Regions from separate parts of the Streptomyces sp. NPDC003284 genome, predicted to be linked through region 1. Evidence: predicted binding sites of a transcription regulator. Region 1 holds the regulator's gene; each other region holds the start of a gene.
The links. Region 1 encodes HrcA, which represses chaperone genes, less so after heat shock. Its sites were predicted from a motif close to TTNGCACTCNGNNNNNCNGAGTGCNAA; they were not measured.

Region 2: a site for HrcA is predicted at 2,718-2,744, ahead of groL (chaperonin GroEL). Genes of this name have one in related genera too.
Region 3: a site for HrcA is predicted at 2,642-2,668, ahead of groES (co-chaperone GroES). Genes of this name have one in related genera too.

Annotation. Positions count from the first base shown of each region.
Region 1 covers NZ_JBSFSI010000002.1:91,190-96,335, reverse strand. The annotation lists gene ACWDYF_RS03910 (nitronate monooxygenase) at 1-838, opposite strand, end outside; gene dnaJ (molecular chaperone DnaJ) at 971-2,107, opposite strand; gene hrcA (heat-inducible transcriptional repressor HrcA) at 2,108-3,124, opposite strand; gene ACWDYF_RS03895 (MBL fold metallo-hydrolase) at 3,274-4,011, shown strand; gene ACWDYF_RS03890 (DUF3097 domain-containing protein) at 4,044-4,847, shown strand; gene hemW (radical SAM family heme chaperone HemW) at 4,872-5,146, opposite strand, start outside.
Region 2 covers NZ_JBSFSI010000005.1:397,406-402,551, forward strand. The annotation lists gene ACWDYF_RS14125 (MFS transporter) at 1-238, opposite strand, end outside; gene ACWDYF_RS14130 (VOC family protein) at 378-731, shown strand; gene groL (chaperonin GroEL) at 933-2,555, opposite strand; gene ACWDYF_RS14140 (cold-shock protein) at 2,877-3,080, opposite strand; gene ACWDYF_RS14145 (MoaD/ThiS family protein) at 3,512-3,787, opposite strand; gene thrC (threonine synthase) at 3,784-5,070, opposite strand; SAM riboswitch class I at 5,088-5,146, opposite strand, start outside.
Region 3 covers NZ_JBSFSI010000008.1:134,933-140,078, forward strand. The annotation lists gene ACWDYF_RS19015 (class I SAM-dependent methyltransferase) at 1-669, opposite strand, end outside; gene ACWDYF_RS19020 (polysaccharide deacetylase family protein) at 781-1,722, shown strand; gene ACWDYF_RS19025 (polysaccharide deacetylase family protein) at 1,719-2,552, shown strand; gene groES (co-chaperone GroES) at 2,815-3,123, shown strand; gene groL (chaperonin GroEL) at 3,241-4,866, shown strand; gene ACWDYF_RS19040 (ATP-binding protein) at 4,985-5,146, opposite strand, start outside.

The DNA.
Region 1 (5,146 bases):
CGCGGGCGGGCCGTCCGGAGAAGGCGCGGGTCAGTTCCGTGTGCGGGAACAGCGGGTCGGTCAGGGCCTGCTTGTGCAGGGCGTGCGCCCCGGACTCGGGGGTGGCGAGGAAGGCCGTGCCGAGCTGGGCGGCGCTCGCGCCGGCGGCCAGGACGGCGGCGATCTGGCTGCCGCGCATGATGCCGCCCGCGGCGATGACCGGCAGGTCCACCGCCTCGCTGACCTGTGCGACCAGGGAGAGCACGCCGATGCCCGCGCCGTCGTTCTCCGGCTGGTCGCGGTGGGTGCCCTGGTGGCCGCCCGCCTCCACGCCCTGGGCGATCACCGCGTCCGCGCCGGACCGGCCCACGGCCAGCGCCTCGTCGACGGTGGTCGCGGTGACCAGGACGTAGGTGCCGACGCGGTGCAGGGAGTCGACGACCTCACGGGTGGGGGCGCCGAAGTGGAAGGAGACCACGGGGACCGGGTCGTCCAGCAGGACGGCGAGTTTCACGTCGTAGCCGTCGTCGTGCCCGCACTCGGGGTCGCCCAGCTCCGTCTCGTACCAGGTGGCCTCGCCCGCCAGTTGCTGGGCGTAGAGGTCGACGGCGCCGGACTCCGCGAGGTCGGGCTGGGGCATGAAGACATTGACGCCGAAGGGGCGGCCGGTCAGCCCGCGCACCTGCTTGATCTCCTGGTACATGCCGTCCGCCGTCTTGTAGCCGGCGGCCAGGAAGCCCAGTCCGCCGGCCTCGGAGACCGCGGCGGCCAACTGCGGCCCGGAGGGGCCGCCCGCCATCGGGGCCTGCACGATCGGCCGAGGGAAGAGATCGGTCAGCGCGGACAATGCGGAGGACATGACCGCATGGTGTCACGTCCGCGGCACGCCGCCGCATCCGGGCGTCCTCTGGCATATGCCAAAGGCAGCCACCGATGCCGGTGGCTGCCCTGGGGAGCGCTTCCCCGCCCGGTCGCGGCCGGGCGGGGACGCTCAGCGTCCGTTGAACGCGTCCTTCAGCCGCGAGAACAGGCCCTGCTGGCCGGGCTGGAACTGCCCCTGAGGGCGCTCCTCGCCGCGCAGCCCGGCCAGTTCCCGCAGCAGGCGCTCCTGCTCGGGGTCGAGCTTGGTCGGCGTCTGCACCTCGACGTGCACGATGAGGTCGCCCCGGCCGCCGCCGCGCAGATGCGTGACGCCCCGGTCGTGCAGCGGGATCGACTGCCCGGACTGGGTGCCCGGCCGGATGTCGACCTCCTCCAGGCCGTCCAGCGTCTCCAGCGGCACCTTGGTGCCCAGGGCCGCCGCCGTCATCGGCAGGGTGACCGTGCAGTGCAGGTCGTCGCCGCGCCGCTGGAAGGCGGCGTGCGGCAGCTCGTGGATCTCGACGTAGAGGTCACCGGCCGGGCCGCCGCCGGGGCCGACCTCGCCCTCGCCCGCGAGCTGGATGCGGGTGCCGTTGTCCACACCGGCCGGGATCTTCACCGTCAGGGTGCGGCGGGCGCGGATGCGGCCGTCGCCCGCGCACTCCGGGCACGGGGTGGGCACGACGGTGCCGAAGCCCTGGCACTGCGGGCAGGGCCGCGAGGTCATGACCTGGCCCAGGAAGGACCGGGTGACCTGCGAGACCTCACCGCGGCCGCGGCACATGTCGCAGGTCTGGGCGGTGGTGCCCGGGGCCGCGCCCTCGCCGCTGCACGTGGTGCAGACGACGGCGGTGTCGACCTGGATGTCCTTCGTGGTGCCGAAGGCCGCCTCGTCCAGCTCGACCTCCAGCCGGATCATGGCGTCCTGGCCGCGGCGCGTGCGCGAGCGCGGTCCGCGCTGCGAGGCCGTGCCGAAGAACGCGTCCATGATGTCGGAGAAGTTGCCGAAGGAACCGGCGCCGAAGCCGCCCGCACCGGCCCCGCCGGACTGCGAGAGGGGATCCCCGCCGAGGTCGTAGACCTGCTTCTTCTGCGGGTCCGACAGCACCTCGTAGGCGGCGTTGATCTCCTTGAACCGCTCCTGGGTCTTCGGATCGGGGTTGACGTCCGGGTGCAGCTCGCGCGCGAGCCGCCGGAACGCCTTCTTGATCTCATCCTGCGACGCGTCGCGGCGCACGCCGAGAACGGCGTAGTAGTCCGTGGCCACTTACGACTCCGCCAGGATCTGTCCGACGTACCGTGCCACTGCGCGTACCGCTCCCATCGTTCCCGGGTAGTCCATGCGGGTCGGTCCGACCACGCCGAGCTTGGCCACTGCCTCGCCGCCCGAACCGTAGCCGACCGACACGATGGACGTGGAGTTGAGTCCTTCGTGGGCGTTCTCGTGACCGATGCGCACGGTCATGCCCTGGTCCTGTGTCTCACCGAGCAGCTTCAGCAGGACGACCTGCTCCTCCAGCGCCTCCAGCACGGGCCGGATGGTGAGGGGGAAGTCGTGCCCGAAGCGGGTGAGGTTGGCGGTGCCGCCGATCATCAGCCGCTCCTCGTTCTCCTCGACGAGGGTCTCCAGGAGGGTGGACAGCACGGTGGCGACCGTGCCCCGGTCCTCCAGGTCGAACCCGTCGGGGAGGTCCTCGACCAGCTGCGGCACGTCCGCGAAGCGGCGGCCCGCGACCCGGCTGTTCAGCCGCGCCCGCAGGTCCGCGAGGGACGTCTCGCCGAAGGGCGCCGGGCAGTCGATCATCCGCTGCTCGACCCGGCCGGTGTCCGTGATCAGCACGAGCATCACGCGCGCGGGTGCGAGCGCGAGCAGTTCCACGTGCCGCACGGTCGAGCGGGTCAGCGACGGGTACTGCACCACGGCGACCTGCCGGGTCAGCTGCGCCAGCAGCCGCACCGTGCGGGCCACCACGTCGTCGAGGTCGACGGCGCCGTCGAGGAAGTTCTGGATGGCACGCCGCTCGGGCGCGGTCATCGGCTTGACCCCGGCCAGCTTGTCGACGAAGAGGCGGTACCCCTTGTCGGTGGGGATCCGGCCCGCGCTGGTGTGCGGCTGGGCGATGAAGCCCTCGTCCTCCAGGGCCGCCATGTCGTTGCGGACCGTGGCCGGTGAGACGCCGAGGTTGTGCCGCTCGGTGAGGGCCTTGGAGCCCACCGGCTCCTCGGTGCCGACGTAGTCCTGGACGATGGCGCGCAGCACCTGAAGCCGTCGCTCGCTGAGCATCGCGCACACCTCCAGAGTCGTCCCTCGGCTTCCGCCTGGCACTCGGCGCATACGAGTGCCAGCATTCCCCGGCCCAGTGTACGGCCGTGGGGTACGCCGGGGGCAAGACTGGTCCAGGTGACCGGTCCGGGGAAGGCTAGCGTTCCGGTATGACCGTGACTTGGGAAGAGCTCGGGTGGGAGCGGCTGGCGGACGGCGTGGGGCGGGTGCGGCTCCCGGAGTGGGACTGCACGGTCGGGCTGGTCGCCGGAGCCGGGGCGGCGCTGATGGTGGACGCGGGCTCCTGCCTGGCCGAGGGCGCTCGGCTGCGCGCGCGGGCGCGCGAGCTGACCGGCGGCGATGTGACACATCTCGCGCTGACGCACCCCCACTTCGACCATGTGCTCGGGGCGGCGGCGTTCGACGGCGCCGAGATCCTCGCCGCCGAGGGGGCCCGCACGGTGCTCGGCGACGCGCGCGGGCGCGCGGAGCTGCGCGAGGACGCGGTGCGCCAGGGGCTCGACGCGGGGGCGGCCGAGGAGGCCGCCGCGGCCCTCCCGGTCCCCGGCCGCGAGGTCCGCGGGCGGCTGGCCCTGCCGCTGGGCGGCGGCCGGGAGGCGGTACTGGCGGACCTGGGCGCCGCGCACAGCACGCACGACCTGGCGGTGCTGGTGCCGGTGCCGGGCGGACGGCCGGTGGTCTTCTGCGGCGACCTGGTCGAGGAGTCCGGCGAGCCGCAGGCGGGCCCGGACGCGGCGCCGTCCCGCTGGCCCGCCGCGCTGGACCGGCTCCTCGTGCTGGGCGGCGAGGACGCGCTCTACGTCCCCGGGCACGGCGCGGTGGTCGACGCCGCCTTCGTCCGGGCCCAGCGCGACGCGCTGGCCGACCGCTTCGGCGTGTCGCGCTGAACGCGGCCCCGGATCTCCCTATCGTCACTCGAATGCGCCAGTACTCCGCCGACCTCACCCCGCCCTGGAAGAAGCCGCGGGCCGTGCCCGAGGCGGCGGCCGAGCCGGGGCTCGTGGTCGAGGAACCGGCGACCGGATTCTGCGGGGCGGTGATCCGCTGCGAGGCGGGCACGGTGACCCTGGAGGACCGCTTCGGCAAGCACCGCGTCTTCCCGCTCCAGCCCGGGGGCTTCCTGCTGGAGGGCCGCCCGGTGACGCTGGTGCGGCCCGCCTCGGGTCCGGTACGCCCCACCCGCACCGCCTCCGGTTCGGTCGCCGTCCCCGGCGCACGCGCGCGCGTGGCCCGCGCCGGGCGCATCTACGTGGAGGGGCGGCACGACGCCGAGCTGGTCGAGAAGGTGTGGGGCGACGACCTGCGCGTCGAGGGCGTCGTCGTGGAGTACCTGGAGGGCGTGGACGACCTGCCCGCCGTCGTCGAGGAGTTCGCTCCCGGCCCGGACGCCCGCCTCGGCGTGCTCGTGGACCATCTCGTCCCGGGCAGCAAGGAGTGGCGGATCGCCGAGGCGGTCACCAGTGAGCACGCGCTCGTCGTCGGGCACCCGTACATCGACGTCTGGGAGGCCGTGAAGCCGTCCTCGCTGGGCATCGAGGCGTGGCCCCGGATCCCGCGCGGCCAGGACTGGAAGACCGGGGTCTGCCGCGCCCTGGGCTGGCCGGACCACACAGGCGCGGCCTGGCAGCAGATCCTCTCCCGGGTGCGGTCGTACAAGGATCTGGAGCCGGAGCTGCTGGGGCGGGTCGAGCAACTGATCGATTTCGTGACGGAGCCGGCGTAGAGCCGCCCGGCCGGCCCGGGTCGCTCAGTCCACCAGGTCCCGCACCACCGCGTCCGCCAGCAGGCGGCCGCGCAGGGTGAGCGCCGCGCGCCCGGCGTCGTACGGCTCCCGCTGGAGCAGGCCGTCCGACAGCGCCCGGCGGGCGGCCGCGAGGCCCGCCTCGCGCAGCAGGTCCAGCGGTACGCCCTCGCGCAGCCGCAGCTCCAGCAGGATCCGCTCCACCCGGCGGTCCTCCTCGGTGAGGAGTTCGCGCCCGGCGCCCGGGGAGCGCCCCTGGGCGAGGGCCGCCGCGTACGCGC
Region 2 (5,146 bases), on a different contig from region 1:
TGTCGCCGAGGCGGCCCATGACAGGGGTCGCGATGGCCGCGGCGAGCAGCGTGGCGGTGACGACCCACGCGGCGTCCGACGCGGAGGCGTGCAGCAGCTTCGGCAGCTCCGAGACGATCGGGATCACCAGGGTCTGCATCAGCGAGACCACGATGCCGCCGAAGGCCAGGACGGCCACGATGGCGTTGGGTCTGGGCAGGGCCCCGGCAGCGGTGGGCCGGGCGGGTGCGTCGGACATGGAAGAGGTCTCCGGGAGGGCAGGGGTACTTGACTCAAGCAACCATAATTCGACTTGATTGACTTAAGCAAGCTAAATGGGATGGGTGACGGCCGGAGGCTCTGCGCAGTGGTTCGCCGGTCTGCCTATGCTCAGGCCCATGGCACTGGAATGGGAACAGATCATCGTCGACTCCGCCGACCCCGTCGCTCTCGGGCGCTGGTGGGCCGGGGCCCTCGGCTGGGTCGTGGTCGACGAGTCCGAGGAGGTCATCGAGATCCGCCCCGAGCCGGACCGGATGCCGGGCCTCCTCTTCGTGCCTGTCCCCGAGGGCAAGACGGCGAAGAACAGGCTGCACCCCGACTTCCGCCCCGACGACCAGGAGGCCGAGGTCGCGCGGCTGCTCTCCCTCGGCGCCCGGCGCGCCGACACCGCGCAGGACGGGCAGCAGTGGGTCACCCTCCTCGACCCGGAGGGCAACGAGTTCTGCGTCCTGGGCGAGCGCAGGAGCTGAGCGGGGACGCCGTCGAAGGACACACCGAAGAACACACCGAAGGACACGCCGAAGGACACAGGGACCGGCTGCGGCCGACTGCGACCGGCGGCGGCCGACGAGTCCCGGCTCCGGGCGGCCGCCCCGGAAACGCCCGAGGGCGGCACCCCCTGTTTCCAGGGAGTGCCGCCCTCGGCAGGGACGGGCTGATCCGCGGGCGGATCAGAAGTCCATGTCACCGCCCGGCATGCCGCCCGGAGCGGCCGCGGCGGCCTTCTCCGGCTTGTCGGCGATGACGGCCTCGGTGGTGAGGAACAGCGCGGCGATCGACGCGGCGTTCTGGAGCGCGGAGCGCGTCACCTTCGCCGGGTCGATGATGCCCTCGCCGACCAGGTCGACGTACTCGCCGGTCGCGGCGTTCAGGCCGTGGCCCGGGGTCAGGTTGCGCACCTTCTCCACCACGACACCGCCCTCGAGGCCGGCGTTGACGGCGATCTGCTTCAGCGGGGCTTCCAGGGCCAGCTTGACGGCGGCGGCACCGGTGGCCTCGTCGCCCTCCAGCTCCAGCTTCTCGAACACCTGGGAGGCCTGGAGCAGGGCCACGCCACCACCGGCGACGATGCCCTCCTCGACGGCCGCCTTGGCGTTGCGCACCGCGTCCTCGATGCGGTGCTTGCGCTCCTTCAGCTCCACCTCGGTGGCGGCACCGGCCTTGATGACCGCCACGCCGCCCGCGAGCTTGGCCAGGCGCTCCTGGAGCTTCTCGCGGTCGTAGTCCGAGTCGCTGTTCTCGATCTCGGCGCGGATCTGGTTGACCCGGCCGCCGACCTGCTCGGAGGAGCCGGCGCCGTCGACGATGGTGGTCTCGTCCTTGGTGATGACCACCTTGCGGGCCTTGCCCAGCAGGTCGAGGGTGGCGTTCTCCAGCTTGAGGCCGACCTCCTCGGAGATGACCTCGCCGCCGGTGAGGATGGCGATGTCGCCGAGCATGGCCTTGCGGCGGTCGCCGAAGCCCGGGGCCTTGACGGCGACGGACTTGAAGGTGCCGCGGATCTTGTTGACGACCAGGGTCGACAGGGCCTCGCCCTCGACGTCCTCGGCGATGATCAGCAGCGGCTTGCCCGACTGCATGACCTTCTCCAGGAGCGGGAGCAGGTCCTTGACCGAGGAGATCTTGGAGTTGGCGATGAGGATGTACGGGTCCTCCAGCACCGCCTCCATGCGCTCCATGTCGGTCGCGAAGTAGGCGGAGATGTAGCCCTTGTCGAAGCGCATGCCCTCGGTGAGCTCAAGCTCGAGCCCGAAGGTCTGCGACTCCTCGACGGTGATGACGCCTTCCTTGCCGACCTTGTCCATGGCCTCGGCGATCAGCTCGCCGATCTGGGTGTCGGCGGCGGAGATGGAGGCGGTGGAGGCGATCTGCTCCTTGGTCTCGACCTCCTTGGCCTGGTCGAGCAGGGCGGCGGAGACGGCCTCGACGGCCTTCTCGATACCGCGCTTCAGGGCCATCGGGTTGGCACCGGCGGCCACGTTGCGCAGGCCCTCGCGGACCAGGGCCTGGGCCAGCACGGTCGCGGTGGTCGTACCGTCACCGGCGACGTCGTCCGTCTTCTTGGCGACTTCCTTGACCAGCTCGGCGCCGATCTTCTCGTACGGGTCCTCGAGCTCGATCTCCTTGGCGATGGAGACACCATCGTTGGTGATCGTGGGGGCGCCCCACTTCTTCTCGAGGACGACGTTGCGACCCTTGGGGCCGAGCGTCACCTTGACGGCGTCCGCGAGCTGGTTCATGCCGCGCTCGAGGCCGCGCCGTGCCTCCTCGTCGAACGCGATGATCTTGGCCATGTGAAGTGGTCCCTCCAGGACTGGGGGTGATTCCTTCGGACCGCGCCCGCGCCCGCGACGGACGGCTCGCCGGCCTCGTGGTTCCTTGCCCCACCCGGCCTGCGGGCCTCACCGACCCGGTCCTCGTTGTCACTCTCACCTTCAGAGTGCTAACGCCAATGATTAGCACTCGGCATGGTCGAGTGCAAGCGCCTCTGGCGGGGAGCGCGCCTCGACCGGCCGGGATCAGCCGGAGGCGAACAGAGGGGAGGGGGCGGGGCCCGGCGGGCAGGACGAAGGGCCCACACCCGGCAAGGTGTGGGCCCTTCGCGTGACGTACGTTCAGGCGGTGACGCGAACCATGTCGGCCTGCGGGCCCTTCTGACCCTGCGAGATCTCGAACTCGACCCGCTGGCCCTCTTCCAGCGTGCGGTAGCCGTCCATCTGGATCGCGCTGTAGTGGACGAAGACGTCCGCACCACCGTCGACCGCGATGAAGCCGTACCCCTTCTCCGCGTTGAACCACTTGACGGTGCCCTGAGCCATGCCTAACTCCCCTATTACTGGCCCTTGCACAGATCCGCACTTCGCGGATCCGGGTCAGACCTCACCGCCCGTGAATCGGGGGCGTGCGCCGGAACGCGTCGACCGCGGCTGAATGTATCTGTCCAACTGCCGTCTGCAACAGGTCAATCGGACGAGAAATCCGGGCGGGAGCGGTCCGGAATGTGACGCGAATTCAGCCGAACCCCGGGCAAGTCGGGCCCCATAAACACCGCAAAAGCCGCAAAATACCCGCGGATTTTGGCTGTTTCTCATCGGCGGGCGGCAGAAATCAAGGGGCGCTCGACCGGGAGATCCGGGGCGCCTTCCCCAACTCTACCGCGCTCAATCACATGGAATTGCCCCCTCCGCTTCTCCCGCGGAGGGGGCAATTCACCGGATACTCCGATCACCGTCATTACCGACGGTAATGATCAGCCGCCGGCGACCGCCGGGATGATCGAGACGCCCGCGCCGTCCGGGGTGGCCGTCTCCAGGCCCTGCTCGAAACGGACGTCGTCGTCGTTGACGTAGACGTTGACGAAGCGGCGCAGCTTGCCCTGGTCGTCCAGGACGCGCGCGGCGATGCCCGTGTGGTTCTTCTCCAGGTCGGAGATGACCTCGGCGAGGGTGGCGCCGTCGGCGCTCACCTCGGCCCGCCCGCCGGTGTAGGTGCGCAGGATGGTGGGGATGCGAACGGTCACGCTCATGCGAGGCCAGCCTCTCGGAAGGAGTCCAGGGTGGGGCGGATGGTGGCGGTCAGACCGGTGCCGGCCACCGCGTCGAGGGTCTTGAGGCCGTCGCCGGTGTTGAGCACGACGGTGGTCTTCGACGGGTCGAGCAGACCGCTCTCGACGAGCTTCCTGGTGACGCCGACCGTCACCCCGCCCGCGGTCTCCGCGAAGATGCCCTCGGTGCGGGCCAGCAGCTTGATCGCGTCGACGACCTGCTCGTCCGTCACGTCCTCCACCGCGCCGCCGGTGCGGCGCGCGATGTCCAGGACGTAGGGGCCGTCGGCCGGGTTGCCGATGGCGAGGGACTTGGCGATGGTGTCCGGCTTCTGCGGGCGCACCACGTCGTGTCCGGCCTTGAAGGCGGTGGAGACCGGCGAGCAGCCCTCGGCCTGGGCGCCGAAGATCTTGTACGGCTTGTCCTCGACCAGGCCGAGCGCGATCAGCTCGCGCAGGCCCTTGTCGACCTTGGTGAGCTGGGAGCCGGAGGCGATCGGGACGACGATCTGGTCGGGCAGCCGCCAGCCGAGCTGCTCACAGATCTCGTACGCCAGCGTCTTGGAGCCCTCGGCGTAGTACGGCCGCAGGTTGACGTTGACGAAGCCCCAGCCCTCGCCGGCCGGGTCGCCGATCAGCTCGGAGCAGAAGCGGTTCACATCGTCGTAGTTGCCCTCGATGCCGACGAGTTCGCCGCCGTAGATCGCGGCCATGACGACCTTGCCCTGCTCCAGGTCGTGCGGGATGAACACGCAGGAGCGCAGTCCGGCGCGGGCGGCGGCGGCGCCGACGGCACCGGCCAGGTTGCCGGTGGAGGAGCAGGACAGGGTGGTGAAGCCGAAGGCGCGGGCGGCCTCCAGCGCCTGGGCGACGACGCGGTCCTTGAAGGAGTGCGTCGGGTTGCCGGAGTCGTCCTTGACGAACAGCTTGCCGGGGTCGACGCCGAGTTCGGCGGCGAGGCGGTCGGCCTGGACCAGCTTGGTCCAGCCGGGGTTGATGTTCGGCTTGCCGGCCACGTCGGCGGGGACGGGCAGCAGCGGGGCGTAGCGCCAGATGTTCGCGGGGCCCGCTTCGATCCGCCCGCGCAGTTCCTCGGTGTCGTAGCCCGAGAAGTCGTAGGCGATCTCCAGCGGGCCGAAACACTCCTCGCAGGCGAAGACCGGGCCGAGCGGCACGCGGTGACCGCACTCGCGGCAGCTGAGCGCCGCGGCGGGGCCGAGGTCGACGGTGGAGTCGGTGCTGGTGGCAACTGTCTGCACAGCCATGGAGGCGAGGCCCTTTCTCCTCATCTTCCCCACGACGCATCTCGCCGTGAGACGGAATTGGCACCTTCCCGAGCCG
Region 3 (5,146 bases), on a different contig from region 1:
GGAGATCCACTCGGCCTCGGCCTGCGGCGGCACCGCCTCGTGCGGGATGCCGGGCGCGACCTTCAGCGCGGCGTGCGGGGCCTTCAGCGCCGCCCGGACGGCCCAGGAGAGCGAGGGCGAGTAGCTCTCCGGGTCGAAGATCCGGCCCCGGCCGCCGCGCCGCGCGGGATCGACGAACACGGCGTCGTACGCGGACGTGTCGACCTCCGTCACATCCGCCTCGCGGACCTCGATCAGCCCGGCGAGCCCCAGCGCCTCGGCGTTCGCGCGGGCCACCGCCGCCGTCACCGGGTCCCGGTCCACGGCGAGGACCCGGATCCCGGCGCGGGCCAGGGCGATCGCGTCGCCGCCGATGCCGCAGCACAGATCCGCGAGCGAGGTCACGCCCAGCTCCGCGAGCCGCGCCGCGCGGTGGGCGGCCACGCTCGCCCGGGTGGACTGCTCGACCCCGTTCGGGGTGAAGAACATCCGGTCCGCGTCGTCGGCGCCGAACTTCGCGGCCGCCCGCTGCCGCAGCCGGGCCTGTCCGAGCGCGGCCGACACCAGGGCGGCGGGGTGGTCGCGGCGCAGCCGGGTGGCGACGGCGAGTTCGTCGGCGGGCGCGGTGCCGCGCACCTCCTCCAGGAGGGCGCGGCCCTCGTCGGTGAGCAGCGCGGCGAAGGAGTTCAGCGGGGCGAGTGGGTCGGTCACCGGTTCATTGTCGGCCAGTCGGTGGACGGTGCGCGGCCGGCCGCGGTGTCGCCGCGGCTCAGGGGCGGCGGGCTGCGAGGATCCGGCGCCATGACCGTAGTAGTACAAAATGACAAAAAGCGTCTCCGGGGTGCCCTGCGGCGCAAGGCGGCCCTGCACGCCGGACTCGGCGCCCTCGCCGCCGCCGCCCTCGTCTCCGGCTGCGCCGGGCAGGACAGCACGGCGGTACGGCCCGCCCCCGGCCAGCAGCGCCTCCAGGCGCCCCCCGCCCGCGCCCTCGACTCCTACGCCTCCCGGCTCGCGACCTCCGCCGCGGCCCGCACCGCCGCCGCCAAGCGCTGGGGCCTGAGCCAGGCCCCGCTGCTGCCCCCGCCGCCCCCGGCCGTCAAGCCGAAGATCCACGCCCGCGCCGGCTTCGAGGTGGACCACCAGGAGGACTGGGACCTGCCCCCGGTCTTCACCACCGTCCCCACCAAGGACAAGATCCTCTTCCTCACCATCGACGACGGCGCCGAGAAGGACCCCGCCTTCCTGCGCATGATGAGCGAGCTGAAGGTCCCCTACACGGCCTTCCTCAGCAACTACCTCGTCCAGGACGACTACGGCTACTTCCGCAAGGCGCAGGCGCAGGGCAACACCCTCAACAACCACACCCTGCACCACCCGTACCTGCCGGGCCTGTCCTACGACGAGCAGAAGCACGAGATCTGCGACATGCAGGACATCATGCAGAAGCAGTTCGGCAAGCGCCCCCGGATGCTCCGCCCGCCCTACGGCAACTACAACCAGGACACCCTGCGCGCCGCCAAGTCCTGCGGCATCCGCTACGCGCCGATCTGGAACGAGGAGGTCTACGTCGACCACTGGGAGTTCCGCGAGGACGACAAGCGGCTGCGCCCCGGCGACATCGTGCTCACCCACTTCCGCGGCCGCGACGAGTGGGACGGCACCATGGCCGACGACATGCGCCGCTTCCTGAACTACGCGACGGCCGAGGGGTACGCGGTGGCCCGGCTGGAGGACTACCTGTGAGACCGCGGCCCCGGCCGCGGCGCACGGCCGCGGGCCTGCTCGCGGCCGTGCTGCTGCTGACCGGCTGCGCCTCGTCCGTCGACCCGATCCAGCGCCTGGGCCGCAAGGCCGCGCAGCGGGTCGCCTCGCCGGACGCGGCCTCCGACCGGCAGCCGTACCGCCGCTGGGGCCTCACGGCCCCGCTGCCCGCGCCGCCGCGCCCGCCCGCCCGGCCGACGCCCGCCACCGCCCGCCCCGCCGGGCCGCCGCCGGTGGTCGACCACGTCGACACTCCCGACCGGGTCGTCTTCCTCACCTACGACGACGGCGCCGAGCGCGACGCGCGCTTCGTCGACATGGTCCGCGAACTGCGCCTGCCCGTCAGCATGTTCCTCACCGACAGCATCGCCGGACCCGGCTACGGCCACTTCGCGCGCCTGCGGTCGGCCGGTGCGGCACTGGAGAACCACACCCTGGAGCACCCCGCCCTGCGCGGTCTGCCCCGCACCGGCCAGCGCGCCGAGATCTGCGGCCAGCGGGACAAGCTGCACGCCCGCTTCGGCGTCCGCTCCCGGCTGTTCCGGCCGCCCTACGGCTCCTACGACGCCACCACCCGGCGCGCCGCCGCCGACTGCGGGGTGTCCGCGATCGTCCTGTGGCGCGCCTCGCTGACGGAGACCGGCCTCCGCTTCACCCACGGGCGGCACGCCCTGCGCCCCGGCGACATCCTGCTGGTCACCTCGGACGACGACGACCTCGACGGGCCGACCCTGCGCGAGCGCACCACCCGTCTGCTGCGCGAGATCCAGCGGGACCGGCTGACGGTGGCGAGGCTCCAGGACTACCTGTGATCCCCTGTGACGGCCCGCGGCCACCTGCGGCCACCTGGGGACGGAGGCCCCTTCCGGGGGGTGTCCCGGACCGACGCGCCACGAGGCAATTGGCACTCCGCTTGACCGAGTGCTAATCGCGGTCATAGTCTCGGCTCTGGCACTCCCCACCGGAGAGTGCCAACAACGCGACGGGCAGGTCCGGCACCCGCGACGACGGATCGACCTGGTCGCCACCTCAGACAGTTAACCCCGTGAGATCTCCGAAGGGGGAGGTCGGATCGTGACGACCGCCAGCTCCAAGGTTGCCATCAAGCCGCTCGAGGACCGCATCGTGGTCCAGCCGCTCGACGCCGAGCAGACCACGGCCTCTGGCCTGGTCATCCCGGACACCGCGAAGGAGAAGCCCCAGGAGGGCGTCGTCCTCGCCGTGGGCCCGGGCCGCTTCGAGGACGGCAACCGTCTTCCGCTCGACGTCAAGGTCGGCGACGTCGTGCTCTACAGCAAGTACGGCGGCACCGAGGTGAAGTACAACAACGAGGAGTACCTCGTTCTCTCGGCTCGCGACGTCCTCGCGATCATCGAGAAGTAAGTCACCTCAGCACTCCTGCTGTGAACTGCGCCCCTGGCCCCCGCGATCGATGAGAAGCCGGGCGCCCGGGGCGCAGTGTGTTCTTCACCCAAGATTTCCGAGAGGGCTCCCGCTGCCATGGCGAAGATCCTGAAGTTCGACGAGGACGCCCGTCGCGCCCTCGAGCGCGGCGTCAACAAGCTTGCCGACACGGTGAAGGTGACGATCGGCCCCAAGGGCCGCAACGTCGTCATCGACAAGAAGTTCGGCGCCCCGACCATCACCAACGACGGCGTCACCATCGCCCGCGAGGTCGAGATCGAGGACCCGTACGAGAACCTCGGTGCCCAGCTGGTGAAGGAGGTGGCGACCAAGACCAACGACATCGCGGGTGACGGCACCACCACCGCCACCGTGCTCGCCCAGGCGCTCGTGCGCGAGGGCCTGAAGAACGTCGCGGCCGGTGCCTCCCCGGCGCTGCTGAAGAAGGGCATCGACGCCGCGGTCAAGGCCGTCTCGGACGACCTGCTCGCCTCGGCCCGCCCGATCGACGAGAAGTCCGACATCGCCGCCGTGGCCGCGCTGTCCGCCCAGGACCAGCAGGTCGGCGAGCTGATCGCCGAGGCGATGGACAAGGTCGGCAAGGACGGTGTCATCACCGTCGAGGAGTCCAACACCTTCGGTCTGGAGCTGGACTTCACCGAGGGCATGGCCTTCGACAAGGGCTACCTGTCCCCGTACTTCGTCACCGACCAGGAGCGTATGGAGGCCGTCCTCGACGACCCGTACATCCTGATCAACCAGGGCAAGATCTCCTCCATCGCGGACCTGCTCCCGCTGCTGGAGAAGATCATCCAGACGAACGCCTCCAAGCCGCTGCTGATCATCGCCGAGGACGTCGAGGGCGAGGCCCTGTCGACCCTGGTGGTCAACAAGATCCGCGGCACCTTCAACGCCGTCGCGGTGAAGGCTCCCGGCTTCGGCGACCGCCGCAAGGCGATGCTCCAGGACATGGCTGTCCTCACCGGCGCCACCGTCATCTCCGAGGAGGTCGGCCTCAAGCTCGACCAGGTCGGTCTCGACGTGCTCGGCTCCGCCCGCCGCATCACCGTCACCAAGGACGACACCACCATCGTCGACGGTGCCGGCAAGAAGGACGAGGTCGAGGGCCGCATCGCGCAGATCAAGGCCGAGATCGAGTCCACCGACTCCGACTGGGACCGCGAGAAGCTCCAGGAGCGCCTCGCGAAGCTGGCCGGCGGCGTGTGCGTGATCAAGGTCGGCGCCGCCACCGAGGTGGAGCTGAAGGAGAAGAAGCACCGTCTGGAGGACGCCATCTCCGCGACCCGCGCCGCGGTCGAGGAGGGCATCGTCTCCGGTGGTGGCTCCGCCCTGGTGCACGCCGTGAAGGTCCTGGAGGGCAACCTCGACAAGACCGGCGACGAGGCCACCGGTGTCTCGGTCGTCCGCCGCGCCGCCGTCGAGCCGCTGCGCTGGATCGCGGAGAACGCCGGCCTGGAGGGCTACGTCATCGTCTCCAAGGTCGCCGAGCTGGAGAAGGGCAGCGGTTACAACGCCGCCACCGGCGAGTACGGCGACCTGGTCAAGGCCGGCGTCATCGACCCGGTCAAGGTCACCCGCTCCGCCCTGGAGAACGCCGCCTCCATCGCCTCCCTCCTGCTGACGACCGAGACCCTGGTCGTCGAGAAGAAGGAAGAGGAAGAGCCGGCCGCAGCGGGCCACGGCCACGGCCACTCCCACTGATCGCTCCGCTGGACCGACGGCGCCCAGTCCCCTGCGGGGGGCTGGGCGCCGTCGTCTCTGTGGCTTGCCGGATTCTCCCCGTCCGGATGCGGGGGAGGCGTGCCGCCCGAACCGCCGGTCACCGCCCCCCGACGGCTGCGGCGGCCACGACGGCCCACACGCTCTTGCCCGGCGCGCCAGGGCGGGGGGCCACACCCCACTCCTTGGCGAGGGCCGCGACCAGGACCAGTCCCCGCCCGCCGTCCGCCTCAGCCGCCGGGTCCCCGTCCGTGCACGCCTC